Regions from separate parts of the Paenibacillus sp. J14 genome, predicted to be linked through region 2. Evidence: predicted binding sites of a transcription regulator. Region 2 holds the regulator's gene; the other holds the start of a gene.
What was found. Region 2 encodes LexA, which represses DNA repair genes until DNA is damaged. Its sites were predicted from a motif close to CGAACATATGTTCG; they were not measured.
Positions count from the first base shown of each region.

Region 1: a site for LexA is predicted at 3,820-3,833, ahead of addB (helicase-exonuclease AddAB subunit AddB). Genes of this name have one in related genera too.

Region 1 is NZ_JADQ01000008.1:14,240-21,469, forward strand. Features, by position in the region: gene mtaB (tRNA (N(6)-L-threonylcarbamoyladenosine(37)-C(2))-methylthiotransferase MtaB) at 1-421, shown strand, start outside; gene M891_RS0103870 (NUDIX hydrolase) at 661-1,098, shown strand; gene M891_RS0103875 (Na/Pi cotransporter family protein) at 1,170-2,195, opposite strand; gene M891_RS0103880 (class I SAM-dependent rRNA methyltransferase) at 2,369-3,742, shown strand; gene addB (helicase-exonuclease AddAB subunit AddB) at 3,886-7,230, shown strand, end outside.
Region 2 is NZ_JADQ01000003.1:11,464-18,693, forward strand. Features, by position in the region: gene hflX (GTPase HflX) at 1-55, shown strand, start outside; gene M891_RS0101495 (methionine gamma-lyase family protein) at 74-1,327, shown strand; gene M891_RS0101500 (MerR family transcriptional regulator) at 1,410-1,820, shown strand; gene glnA (type I glutamate--ammonia ligase) at 1,844-3,181, shown strand; gene M891_RS25490 (hypothetical protein) at 3,336-3,491, shown strand; gene lexA (transcriptional repressor LexA) at 3,608-4,234, opposite strand; gene M891_RS0101520 (LysM peptidoglycan-binding domain-containing protein) at 4,516-4,809, shown strand; gene M891_RS24795 (DUF896 domain-containing protein) at 4,987-5,160, shown strand; gene M891_RS0101530 (hypothetical protein) at 5,173-5,703, shown strand; gene M891_RS0101535 (HAD family hydrolase) at 5,749-6,546, shown strand; gene M891_RS0101540 (FixH family protein) at 6,611-7,027, shown strand.

The DNA of each region.
Region 1 (7,230 bases), on a different contig from region 2:
TGACGAGCTGTTCCGTGAAGGCTTCGAAGCGATCAAACGCATCGGCTTCTCGGAAATGCACGTGTTCCCGTATTCCAAGCGGAGCGGTACGCCGGCAGCGCGGATGGAGGACCAGGTCGACGAAGAAGTGAAGCATGCTCGCGTGCATGAACTGATCGACTTGTCCGAGCAAATGCAGCTGGCTTATGCGGAGAAATTCGTGGGTCAGGTGCTGGATGTCATTCCAGAGAAGGATGAGAAGGGCACTGCCGGAGACGGCTTCGTGACGGGCTTCAGCGACAACTACCTGCAAATTCGCTTCCCGGGCACACCGGACTTGACCGGCAAAATCTGCCGCGTGAAGCTGACCAAAGCGGATGCGAACACCTGCGAAGGACAGTTACTTCGAGTTCTGGACGATGCCACTCAAGCCTTAGCTTAATAAGGTCGCCCGCCATCGGGCATAGGTCAAGGATTTCACCCTGATTGGGGTTGAAATCCTTGTTGTTACATACGGGTAATTTGGAAGTATGAGTGCGATGCACCTATAATTAACAAATAACAACGGGCGTCAACAATTTCTCGCCCAGCGCCGAAGACGGCATATCCTGAAGGGAACAGCGAACAGAAGCGCCTCAGTCCATTGGGAGGCTTGGGTAAAATAAAGGAGGTACAGCCAGAATGCCATTCAAAGAAATCTCTGCTGGAGGCGTCGTTTATCGCATCCAAGACGGACGGCTGCAAGTGCAACTGATTACCGATCGTTATGGCAAGATATCGTTTCCGAAAGGGAAGAGGGAACCAGGCGAAACCGTGGAACAAACGGCGCTGCGCGAAATTTTGGAAGAAACCGGCATTGTGGGCCGGATTAATAAATTGATTGATATCATCGCATATACTTACCATCATCCCAAACTCGGCTCCGTGGAAAAAGAAGTCCATTATTACCTGGTAGAATGGCAAAGCGGTGCCCTCCGTCCTCAGCTTGAGGAGATCCGCAGCGTGTCCTGGTACGAGCCGCAGGAGGCTTGGCGTCAGCAACGCAAGGCGGGATATGACAATAACGACTTCATCTTAGAGAAGGCCTTGCAAATGCTGGGGATCGAGCCGGAGAACTAATACGGTGCAGTTGTTTTCTGCGATATTGAGGAGATGGGAGAATATCGGGGAAAATAACTGCATTTTTGCGGCTATTTAGATGCCTTCGCATTCGGAAGGAGGGGGCCGGCGTGATGATCCAGGTCTTCAGGCGGGTCCAGCTTGGACCAGATTGGCAAATAGCAGAACGGCAGCGCCAGCAAGGAGCAGACCACATTAAAAATCGTCTGCGTGTGAGCGATTTGCGCTGAAAGATCGCTGGTTAACCAGGCTGCCGCCCCTTGCAGCAGCGGAACTAGCGGCAAGAACAAGACTGCTCCCAATACGTTGAGCGTTACATGCGACCATGCGACGAAGCGGCCAGCTCGGGTGCCGCTGATGGCGGCGATGACCGCCGTGACACAGGTGCCTACGTTGGAGCCGATAACCATGGCGATGCCAAATTCGACCGGCAAGGCACCACTAGCGGCGAGTCCCATCGTCATGGCGACGACGGCAGCACTGCTATGAATGATCGCCGTCAGGATAGCGCCGGCAAAGGCGCCCCACAACAGGCTGCCGGTGGCATGCTCCAGCAGCCAGGAGATCACGCCGCGCTCTTCCAGCGCCGGACCAATCGACTGCATAAAACGGATGGCGATCATAACGAGGCTGAAGCCGGCGATAGCCAGGGCAGCATACTGCAAGGGCAGCAACCAGGGGATGCAGCGTTGGATATAGTTTGGCAACATTTCGCCTGCCAGCACGGCGGCGGCCCATAACGTGAACGAAACGATCAGCATGGGGGCTCCCAGCTTGGCTATATTAAGGGCAAGCAGTTCTGTGGTCAGGCAGGTTCCGATATTCCCTCCCAGAATAATGCCGAGCGTCCGTGCATAGGACAACAGGCGGGCGTTAACCAGGCCAATTGTCATGACGGTTACAGCGGTGCTGCTCTGTAAGACAGCCGTGATAAAGGTGCTCGACACAAGGCCGGTCCAAGGTGTCCGCGTCGTCCGGTGAAGAACACCAATCAGTCGTGGACCTGCCCATGCGTGCAGGGCCGCCTCCATGACCTTCATGCCGAACAGGAACAGGGCGAAGCCAAACGTCACAGGAAACAAAATCTCATGAAACATGCTGGCAACCTCCCTCCCCGGATGATCTGTCAAATGCAGACAAGCGATAATCGTACAAGTTACATATATGACGGTCGGACAACTTCCATGCCAGTCAGGCTGACGAACCGTCCCGGTCGCAGCGGTGCTTTAGGCGTCGTGAGTCATATTTAAAATGAGGAGTGAAGGATTAAGTGGCAAGGGTCATATTGCAACGCAGCCGCAAGAAACGGGTGGAAAAAGGACATCCTTGGATCTTCAAAAATGAAATCGAACGATTGGAAGGAGAGGTGGAACCGGGCGATTTGGTTGAGGTGGTTGATCACCGGAACCGTTATCTGGCCACCGGGTATTACAACCCGGCTTCACAAATTACTGTCCGCATCGTGTCGTATACACCGTTGGAGGCGATGGACAAGGCCTTTTTTGTCCGTAGGTTTCAGGAATGCTTGAAGCATCGGGAACGGTTCGTGAAGGAGGACGCTTACCGTTTCGTATACGGAGAGGCCGACTTTTTGCCGGGGCTGATTGTGGACAAGTTTGGTGACGTGTTGGTAGTACAACTGCTTACACTGGGGATGGACCGCTGTCGGGAGCAGATCGTAGAGGCGTTGTCCGAAGTGATGCACCCCGTTGGCATCTATGAACGCAGTGATGTAGGTGTCCGGGAAATGGAAGGCTTGGAGCAGGTGAAAGGGTCGATCTTTGGCCAGCCGCCGCGCCATGTGATCGTTTCAGAGAACGGGCTTAAGATCGAGGTGGATATCGAGCAGGGGCAAAAAACCGGGTATTTCTTCGACCAGCGGGAAAACCGGGCGTCCATCAAGCCGTTGATGACCGGCTGGGGTGGCCGCAGCGGCATTTCGCTGCAAGAGCTGCCCACGGAAGACGGCGGTGTGCGTCTCGCACCGGTTAACCGGAACGGTAAAGAAGTCACCTTCCCGTACTGGGATGGAGCTACCGTGCTGGAATGCTTCTCGCATACCGGAAGCTTCACCTTGCATGCTTGCAAATATGGAGCCAAAAAGGTCACTTGCCTTGACATCTCCGAGCATGCGATAGAAAGTGCGAAGCGGAACGTGGAACTGAATGGGTTCACCGATCGCGTCGAATTTGTGGTGGCTGATGCGTTTGACTATCTGCGCAGCCAGGTAAAGGGCTTGGAGGAACGGGCACGGCGGGCTGCCCAGGACGCTAAGGTCGATACTTCCGTGCCTTTGACCGCCGGCGGCGGGCGGACGTGGGACGTCGTGATCCTCGATCCACCGGCGTTCGCCAAGACGAAAGCGGCGGTCAAAGGCGCCGTTCGCGGCTATAAAGACATTAACCTGCACGGCATGAAGCTGGTAAATGAAGGCGGCTATTTGGTCACGGCCAGCTGCTCTTACCATATGCGTCCGGATCTGTTCCTGGAGACGATTCTTGAGGCAGCGGAGGATGCGGGCAAAGTACTGCGTCTTGTGGAATGGCGGGCAGCCGGTAAGGACCACCCGCAAATTCTTGGGGTGGACGAAGGACATTACCTGAAATTTGCCATTTTCGAAGTGCGCAGCAAACACGCGTTATAAAATTGAATATAATTGAATTACAGCCTCGTTTCGCGAGCTTTCGCGGTGCGAGGCTGTTTTTGTGACGGAAGAAGATGCGAATGTTTGATCGTATTTATGCTATACTGGAACTTAACGAATTGTCCGTCGTAGGAGGGATTTCCATGTCTTTACAGTTTATACTCGGCCGCTCCGGCAGCGGCAAAACGAGCCTCATTCTTGACCGGGTGACCTCCAAGCTGCGGGAGCAACCGATGGGTCCGCCGCTCATTATTTTAACCCCGGAGCAAGGCACGTTTCAGATCGAGCAGCGGATCGCTACGGCCCCGGGACTGCACGGTACAGTACGCACTCAGGTGTTAGGATTTCGTCGATTGGCGCTGCGCGTCATGCAGGAAACCGGAGGTGCGGCATTGGTGCCGATCGATGATGAAGGCAAGAAAATGCTGCTGTACAAGCTCATGCGCCGCCGCAAAGACGAGTTGAAGCTGTTTGGACACGGCGGAGACCAGCTCGGATTAATTGACCGGATCGCCGGGCTGTATACGGAAATGAAGAAATATAATGTGGATTTCTCCACTTTGCAGGAGCATTATCATCTTCTGGAGCAGATCGAAGGGGAGTCTCCTTTATTAAAAGATAAAATGCACGATTTGAGCCTCCTGTTCGCGGAGTATGACGAAGAACTGTCCCGCTTGTACATCGACAACGAGGACCATGTCGTCAAGCTGGCGCAGGGGGCCAGCGAGTCGGCTTATTTGCGCGGGGCGGAAATTTGGATTGACGGGTTTCATACGTTTACCCCTCAGGAATATACTGCGATTCTCGCGCTGCTGAAATCGGCGGCTTCGGTTACGGTCTCACTGACATTAGACCGAGTATACAACGATGGAAATCAGCCGCATGAACTTAACCTGTTCTATACCCCTGCATCTGCCTTCGTGAAGCTGAGCCGACTGGCTGCAGAAGAGGGGATTGAGGTGCTGCCGCCGGAGCTGCTGGAAGCTCGCCCGTTCCCGCGGTTTCGGGAGAGCGAGACGCTTTCATACTTGGAGTCGGCTTACGAGCGACGTTCGCCATGGCCGAAGTCTGAGCCGCCTAAAGATTTAGAGAAGGCCTTGTCTCTGCACCGGGCGGCCAGCCGGCGAGCCGAGGTCGAAGGGGCGGCACGTGAGATGGTGCGTCTCGCCCGGGAAGAAGGTGTGCGCTGGCGGGACATGGCGCTCTTGGTGCGCAACTTAGGGGATTATGAAGAACTGCTTGCTCCAACGATGGAAGCATACGGGATCCCTTATTTCCTTGACCAGAAAACAAGCATGCTGTATCACCCCATGATCGAGTTTATTCGGGCGGCGCTGGACGTTGTGCTTGGGTTTTGGAGATACGAAGACGTATTTCGCTGCGTGAAAAGCGAATTTCTTCTGCCGCTGGACGGCAGTCTGACGCGTGAACATATGGATGTGCTGGAGAATTATGCTCTGGCGAGCGGAATCCAAGGTTATCGATGGTTTGACGGCCGTCCTTGGAAATCGGCGCCCAGCCTGTCGCTGGAGCTGGAGGATCAAACGTCGGCATCCACGAAAGCCATGGAGCAGCTGCAGCTGTTGGAGCGGTGCCGCGCTGCGGTCGCCGGCCCTTTGACCGCTTTTGAGAAAGAAATCCGTAAGGCGAAGAACGCAGAAAATATGTGTGCGGCAGTGTACCATTTGCTGGAGCGGGTGGAAGCCGCCCAGCGCCTGGATGTGTTGGCACACCAAATGGTTCGCGAAGGTAAGCCGCGTCAGGCGATGGAGCATCGCCAATTATGGGGCGCGGTATTGGACGTGCTTGACCAGATCGTAGAGATGATGGGGGACGAGCCGTTGGAGCTGGAGCTTTTTGCCGGCGTGCTGGAGACCGGGCTCAAGGAGCTGAAGGTGTCGCTGGTGCCGCCTTCGCTCGACCAGGTGCTGATCGGGAGTACGGAGCGGACGCGTTCGGGGCAGGTCAAGCATCTGTTCTTGCTTGGCATTAATGAAGGAATCATGCCAGCCAATCTGCAAGAGGAGGGGGTGCTCAGCGAGCAGGAGCGGGAGCGACTGGCGGAGCTTGGCTTGGAGCTGGCTCCGGGGCTGGCCCGCAAGCTGTTGGATGAACGTTTCCTCATCTACGAAGCGTTGTCCGGGGCAAGCCGTTCGCTCTGGCTAAGCTACCCCGCTGCCGATGGTGAGGGGGGTGCACTTTTACCATCGGAGGTGATCCGGCATGTGAAGCGGATCTTCCCGGGACTAAAGGAGCAGCCGCTGCTATTAGCGCCGGGGTCTGTCAGCAGCTCCACCGATCCGTTCGCTTCTCAGCTTGAATACGTCTCTCATCCGGGTCCGACGCTAAACGCCTTAATCGGTCAGCTGCGACTGTGGAAGACGGGAGAGTCCATTTCGCCGCTGTGGTGGCGTGTGCTGGAATGGTACAAGTCCCGACCGGAATGGGAAAGCAAAACGGCTCGCCTGCTGACCTCGCTGGATTATCGTAACCGGGTGCGCGGTTTGACGCCGGCAACGAGCCGACGGCTTTACGGCAAACGGCTGCGGACAAGCGTATCGCGGATGGAACAGTTCTCGGCTTGTCCGTTCGCGCACTTCGCTTCACATGGGCTGAAGCTGAAGGAACGCCAGCTTTACCGACTGCAAGCGCCGGATATCGGACAGCTGTTCCATGCGGCGCTCAGTCAGATGGCGATCACCTTCAAGGCGCAAAACCGCAGCTGGGGCAGCCTTACGCCAGAGGAAGCGATTCAGGCCGCCAATTCGGCTGTTGATGAGTTGGCACCTAAGCTGCAGGGCGAAATCCTGCTTAGCTCCAAGCGCTACGGTTATATTTCCCGCAAGCTGAAAGCGATCGTTGGTCGGGCTTCGTTAATCCTTGGCGAGCAAGCGCGTCGCGGCAGCTTCGAGCCGGTTGGCCTGGAGCTGGATTTTGGACCAGGGCGGCCCTTGCCTCCGCTGACGTTTGAGCTGCCCAACGGCTGCGTGATGGAAATCGTCGGCCGGATTGACCGTGTGGATATGGCGGAAGGCGAACAAGGCCTGCTCTTGCGGGTCATCGACTACAAGTCGAGTCAGACCGACCTAAAGCTGCACGAAGTGTATTACGGCTTATCTCTACAAATGCTCACCTATCTGGACGTTCTGCTGTCCTCGGCGGAAGCCTGGCTGGGGCAGCCTGCCCTTCCTGCCGGCACGTTGTATTTCCATGTGCATAACCCGCTGCTGCAAAGCAGCAACGGCATGAGTGCGGAGCAGGCGCAGCAGGAGCTGCTAAAGCGATTCAAGATGAAGGGCTTGCTGCTCGCAGACCGGGATGTGATCGCGAAGATGGATGCCCAACTGGAAAAAGGCTATTCCGATATCATTCCGGTGGCCATTAAGGCGGATGGCGGCTTCTACAGCAGCGCCTCGGTTGCAACGCCGGAGCAGTGGGATACGCTGCTGGGTTCTGTACGGAGGACGATTACGGAAATCGGCACGCGC
Region 2 (7,230 bases):
CATTCCACAGCAAGAAGCCCCTGAGGATAACACGACAAACGATGGAATAGATTAAGGGAGAGATTACGTAACAATGGCAGTATTTTCGGAAGAAATCGTACATTGGCTGGAAGCCGCTGAACGTCAGGTGGAAAGCCGGTTCCGGGAGGTCGACCGGATCGTCGATCACAACCAATGGAAGGTTATCGAAGCTTTTCAACGTCATCAAGTCAGCGATTTTCACTTTGCCGGTTCCACCGGTTATGCTTATAATGATCGGGGTCGTGAAGTTTTGGACCTGGTTTATGCGGACGTTTTTGGAGCGGAGGCCGCACTGGTAAGGCCGCATTTCGCTTCCGGCACGCATACAATCGCTACAGCGTTGTTCGGGGTCTTGCGTCCCGGGGACGAACTGCTCTATATTACGGGGCGTCCATATGATACACTACATAAAGTGATTGGAACGCCGGGTGACGGCAGCGGCTCGTTGCAGGACTATGGTATCCGGTATCACGAAGCTGCATTGCTGGCTGACGGCACAGTCGACTGGGACACCGTGAAGACCAAAATTTCCAATAAGACCAAAGTCATTGGGATTCAGCGCTCGCGCGGCTACGATTGGAGGGATTCCTTTTCCGTTGAGCAGATCGGTGAGATGGTTGCCCAAGTGAAAGCAATCAAGCCGGATCTGATCGTCTTTGTAGACAACTGTTATGGTGAATTTACCGAGGAACAGGAACCAACACAGGTTGGTGTCGATTTGATGGCTGGTTCGCTGATTAAAAATCCGGGAGGCGGCTTGGCAGAAACCGGTGGATACATTTGCGGAAGGCAGGATCTGGTCACTCTCGCATCTTACCGGTTAACTGCACCGGGCATTGGCAGCGAGGTGGGAGCGATGCTGGGAACGACGCGAGGCATTTATCAAGGTTTGTTTCTGGCTCCAACGATCGTCGGACAAGCCGTTAAAGGCTCTATCCTGGCTGCAGCATTGTTTGAGCGGGCAGGATTCCGAAGCCGGCCGGCTTGGCAGGATCGGCGTACCGATCTCATCCAGGCGATTGCCTTTGACGCCCCAGAGCAATTAATAGCATTTGTTCAGGGGATTCAACGGGCAGCTGCTGTGGACGGCCACGTAGTGCCCGAACCTTGGGATATGCCGGGCTATGACCACCCGGTGATCATGGCGGCCGGGACATTTATCCAGGGAGGGAGCCTGGAATTGTCTGCCGATGCTCCGATCCGTGCGCCATATATCGCGTATATGCAAGGTGGTTTAACGTATTCCCATGTTAAATTTGGCCTGCTCACCGCACTTCAGACGATGAAAGACCGCAACTTGTTGTAAGTTATCCTAACATATCTATTGACATGTTAGGATAACTAACATATGATAAGGTCATGATAATCTAACTGGAAGGTTGATAGCGATGAGTGAGGAAATTCGCAGAAATATGGCCTTGTTTCCTATTGGTATCGTCATGAAACTTACGGATTTAACGGCAAGACAAATAAGATATTACGAGCAACATGAATTAATCGTACCCGCACGTACCTCGGGAAATCAGCGGATGTTTTCTCTGAATGACGTCGAGCGGTTACTGGAAATCAAGAGTCTCATCGACAAGGGTGTCAATATCGCGGGAATCAAGCAGGTTATGAATCCGATGTCTCGGGAGTCCCAGGATGCGACAGTCATCACGAAGGACACGGAAGAGAAGCGAAAGGAAATGACAGATTCCCAGATCTACCGGATGTTGAAGCAGCAACTGGTGTCAGGGAGCAAACCGGGACAAGTTTCTTTGCTCCAAGGTGAGTTGTCTCGGTTTTTCAAAAAATAATCTAAACGTTGGGAGAGGTTAGGGTGAGTAACAAGCAATACACCAAAGAAGATATTTTGCGGATTGCTAAGGAAGAAAATGTACGCTTTATCCGTTTGCAATTCACGGATTTGCTGGGAACGATCAAGAATGTAGAAATCCCAGTCAGCCAGTTGGAGAAAGCATTGGATAACAAAATGATGTTTGACGGTTCTTCCATTGAAGGGTATGTCCGCATCGAGGAATCCGATATGTATCTCTACCCGGATCTGGACACTTGGGTGATCTTCCCTTGGGTGACCGAGGATCGCGTTGCACGTTTGATTTGTGATGTATACATGCCTGACGGCACTCCGTTTGCCGGCGATCCACGCGCGATTCTGAAACGTGCGCTCAAGGAAGCTGAGGAAATGGGGTACACTTCAATGAACGTTGGTCCAGAACCGGAATTCTTCCTGTTCAAAACCGATGATAAAGGCAACCCTACAACCGAATTGAACGACCAAGGCGGATACTTCGACTTGGCTCCTACGGATTTGGGCGAGAACTGCCGCCGCGAAATCGTATTGACCCTGGAGGAAATGGGCTTTGAAATCGAAGCTTCTCACCACGAAGTGGCACCAGGTCAGCATGAAATCGACTTTAAATATGCTGATGCAATCAAAGCAGCTGACCAAATCCAAACGTTCAAGCTGGTCGTTAAGACGATTGCTCGTCAACATGGGCTCCATGCAACGTTTATGCCGAAGCCGCTGTTTGGCGTAAATGGCTCCGGGATGCACTGTCACCAATCGCTGTTCAAAGGCAATGTCAATGCTTTCTATGACGAAAGTGATGAATTGGGCTTGAGCAAAGAAGCGCGTCATTATATGGCCGGTATTCTGAAGCATGCCCGCGCATTTGCAGCGATCACGAATCCAACCGTAAACTCCTACAAACGTCTCGTACCTGGGTATGAAGCTCCTTGCTATGTGGCTTGGTCTTCGAGCAACCGCAGCCCAATGATTCGGATTCCGGCTTCCCGTGGTCTCAGCACACGGATCGAAGTGCGTAACCCGGACCCAGCTGCTAACCCATACTTGGCTCTGGCTGTGATGTTGAAAGCCGGACTGGATGGAATTAAGAAAGAGCTTCCGTTGGTTGATCCGGTTGATCGCAACATCTATGTGATGTCCGAAGAAGAGCGGGTAGAGGAAGGCATCCCAAGTCTTCCATCCGACTTGAAGGAAGCGCTCGGCGAATTGCTCCGCAGCGAAATCATCAGCGAAGCGCTGGGAGATCACGCATTAACTCACTTCTACGAATTGAAAGAGATCGAATGGGATATTTTCCGGACCCAAGTTCACCAATGGGAACGCGATCAATATATGACGCTGTATTAATCAGGGTTCACAGCCAAGCCAGCTCCCGGCATTTCAAGCAGGGGCTGGCTTTTTTTATGGTGAAGACGAATGAATTACAGCTTTTGGATTTCGAAACAATGCCATGATTTCACTCGAATTGGGACAACTTATAGGTATAAGGAGGTTCATGCAGATGACAGTAACCGAACTAAAAAGATACCAACGTCGTCGCTATCGGTTAAAGCAGTGGTGGATCACAGAGCGTTCGGGGCTAGGGTGGGGTACGCGCGGGCGCCGGGAGAAGAACGGCTATAATTCCATGAGCTTCTTAGACCTCGAATGGGAGTAAGAGGGGAAGTCATCAAGTTCCCCATAAAGTAAACAGGACGAAGCGGAAGTCACTGCATCGCTTCGTCCTGTTCGGTTTCCTTATCTTATGTGGCCTACGAAAGGGAAGATTTCAAATTAGTGCAGGTCGCGGAACAAGCCGATGACCTTGCCCAAAATGGTTACATGCTTCAAACGAAGCGGTTCCATCGTTGAATTCTCCGGCTGTAGGCGAATATGGTCACTTTCTTTATAGAACGTCTTAACCGTTGCTTCGTCATCCTCCGTCATGGCCACAACGATATCTCCGTTGTTCGCCGTCTGCTGCTGGCGGACGATCACATAATCCCCGTTATGTATTCCAGCTTCGATCATGCTGTCGCCAACCACGGAAAGCATAAAGACATCCCCTTCCGCTGCGTAGTGCTCTGGCAACGGAAAATAATCTTCAATATTCTCTGTCGCTGTGATCGGCACGCCCGCGGTAACCTTCCCAACAATCGGAACGCGGGTCACGCTGTGTGCAAATAAATTGTAATTCTCCGATTCCTCTTGACCCAATAATTCAATGGCGCGCGGTTTCGTTGGGTCGCGGCGGATAAATCCTTTCTTCTCCAGACGGTCTAAATGGCCGTGAACAGTAGAACTGGAAGCCAATCCGACGGCTTCACCGATCTCCCGGACCGAAGGAGGATATCCCTTAGCGCGTACTTCGTTGCGAATAAACTCAAGAATAGCCTGTTGCCGGCTCGATACCTTTGACATTTACGGATCAACCCCATTTAGTAACGTTTGGAAAAATTATAACATAGAACTTCCGTTCGTACAAACATTAGTTCTAAATAGTTTAGGAGAAGAGAACTACTTTAAAAAAATAAGAACAACTGTTCGAAAAACCTATTGAATCAAACAAATGTTCGTGTTATATTGAATACATGTAAAACAGAACACTTGTTTGGAGTGATGGTGAAATGTTGAAATATAGTTCTTATCAAAGCATCTATGAACAACCTTCTTTTCGTCGTCCGGTGAAGAGAAGTCTACATATGAATGTCTTCCTTAAGAGTAGATTGTCCAAAATCGTCCTGCTTTTAATCATCCTCAGCATCACATGTACTGGAATGGTACAAGCCTTTGCTGCTTCCACAGACAACGCTGACGGAACGTATCGGCCGGAATATGTCGTGGTTATGCCAGGAGATACGTTGTGGGAAATTGCTGTAGCACATAAGCCACAAGGACTGGACACAAGGGTCTATGTTCAGAAGCTGATCCGGACTAACGGGTTGAGCAGCAGTGCGATTCAAGCTGGCGATACGTTGATGTTGCCCAGTAGATAATTCATACGTTAAAAAATAATTCACAGGTTTATCAATGTATTCGAACAGAGCTTGTCTTAAGGTATTACGGCAGGGGTTGCCGCGCCTTGACAAGCTCTTTTTCTCATGTCAAAGTAAGAATTAATGCCCTGTGAGACATCATGGGTAGCATAGTATATCAAAGAAGCAGGTGGATTTATGGATATTGATGCTTTGGTTAAGCGGATTAACGAGCTGGCTCGAAAAGCGAAACAAGAAGGGTTAACGCAAGACGAACTCTTGGAAAGAGCCCAGCTTCGGGAAACGTATCTGCAAAACGTTCGCAGAAATTTTCGGCAACAGCTCGAGTCGATCGAGATTGTAGATAAATAGGGAGGAACAGGTATGGGGTCGTTTGACCGAAAAGTAGAACGCAATCAACGAAGAATGTACAAGAAAGGCAAAGGTTCCAATGTCGGACAAGGGACGCGCAACCCTCGTACTTCACTTGGAGCAAATGGGGAAGGCGACGTATTTAAAGGGCGGAACTTCATTTTGCCTACCGCCTTGGTTCTGTTAGCGCTGCTGTATGCCGTGGTCGGGTTGATCGGGAATACCGAGGAAGTGAATTCGGTATTGTTCTGGGCAACGATCTTTTTGTATTTCGTGCTGGCTCTGGTGATTTTCCTGCGCAAGCCTTATTTGCGCGTGAATAAGAGCTCGTTGTACACTTCGAAGTTCAACCGCGATCGGATGTTGGATGCGGGTAACATCAGCAAGATCAAAGTGAGCCGGAACAAAATCGTCATTGAACCGAAGACGCGGGAACCGAAGTGGGTGTTCTACCGCACCCGTAACCGTTTTGACACGGAAGCAATGGCTGCACGCCTGCAGTTGTATGCTGATACCCATCATGTGAAGCTGGTGAAGGAATAAACCTTATACAATACACTTGCGATAGGAATGGAGAGGTTGGGACGAATGACAATCAAGGCGGTATGTTTTGACCTGGATGACACGCTGCTCTGGGATGAGCGAAGCGTAAAGGAAGCTTTTGCTGCAACGTGTGAACGCGCTGCGGCGAAAATTGATGGATTAAACCCCGATCAATTGGAAGAAGCTGTACGCCGGGAAGCTCGGGGGTTGTATGAATCCTATGAAACGTATCCTTTCACAACGATGATTGGAATCAATCCGTTTGAAGGGTTATGGGCGACATTCTCTGCTGGAGAACAACCGGAATTCCGCCAGTTGGAGCAGTTAGCTCCAACCTATCGTAAGGAATCCTGGCGGCGCGGTCTGCTTGCGCTTGGCGTTGATGACGAGGAACTGTCCGGTGAACTGGCAGAACAGTTTGGCCGCGAACGGCGTGCCCGTCCTCATGTATACGAGGAGACTTTTCAAGTGTTGAAGGAATTGCAAGGCAAGGTGAAGCTGCTGTTACTTACGAACGGATGTCCAGCCTTACAGCAGGAGAAGCTGGATGGTGTGCCTGAGCTGGCGCCTTTTTTCGATGAGATTGTGATCTCCGGAAACTTCGGTAAGGGCAAACCCGATCCATCCATTTTCCGCCACGCCTTAGAACGGTTAGGGATCGAACCGAATGAAGGAATCATGGTTGGTGATAAGCTGACGACGGATATCAAAGGTGCGCTAAGTGTTGGTATGACCGCCGTTTGGATTAATCGAGACGGCAAAACACTTACCGGTGAGATCGTACCGGATTATGAGATCAAGCATTTGTCCGAACTTCATGACCTCTTAGCGAAGTTGGCATAACTCAAGTTGGCTTGTAGTGAATCAGAAGTAAGGTATTCTTAGGCGGTGGAAGGGGGAAATCTGAATGCGAATCAAGGGAAAAACGGGGCTGCTTGTTGCCATCGTTCTTGCGCTCATTGTTGTCGCTGGATGCAGCCGTAGTGAATCATCGTCTGCTTCAGCGGAAGAAGCGGCACTGCAGCCGATTCAAGTTGAGCTGGACGTAACACCAGCTGCAGCTAAGGCCGGTGAACCGGTGACGTTTACAGCCAAAGTAACCCACAACGGCGAGAACGTGGATGATGCGAAGGAAGTTATGTTCGAATTTTGGAATACAGATGACGATAACGCAAAGCACAATCAAGTCCAAGTGAAGAGTGCCGGCAACGGAACCTATGTGCTGGAGCATACCTTTAAGGAACCTGGAACCTATGAAGTGATTTCCCATGTTACGGCTCGCGATCAGCACTCCATGCCTTCGAAGCAATTCACGGTGGAATAAGCTGACAACTGAATCGGTGCTTTTGTTAAAGGAGCTGCTGTTCTCCATTTGGAGAAGGCGGCTTTTCTATTAAATTGATCCTCCTGATAAGGCGAATTTCCGAACTTTAAAAGAAAAGATTTGTAGCGTTGTTCGGATTTTAATTCGGGGATGACCGATAGGATAACAAGATCTTGAATGAAGTGTTTCACTTGGAGATTTCA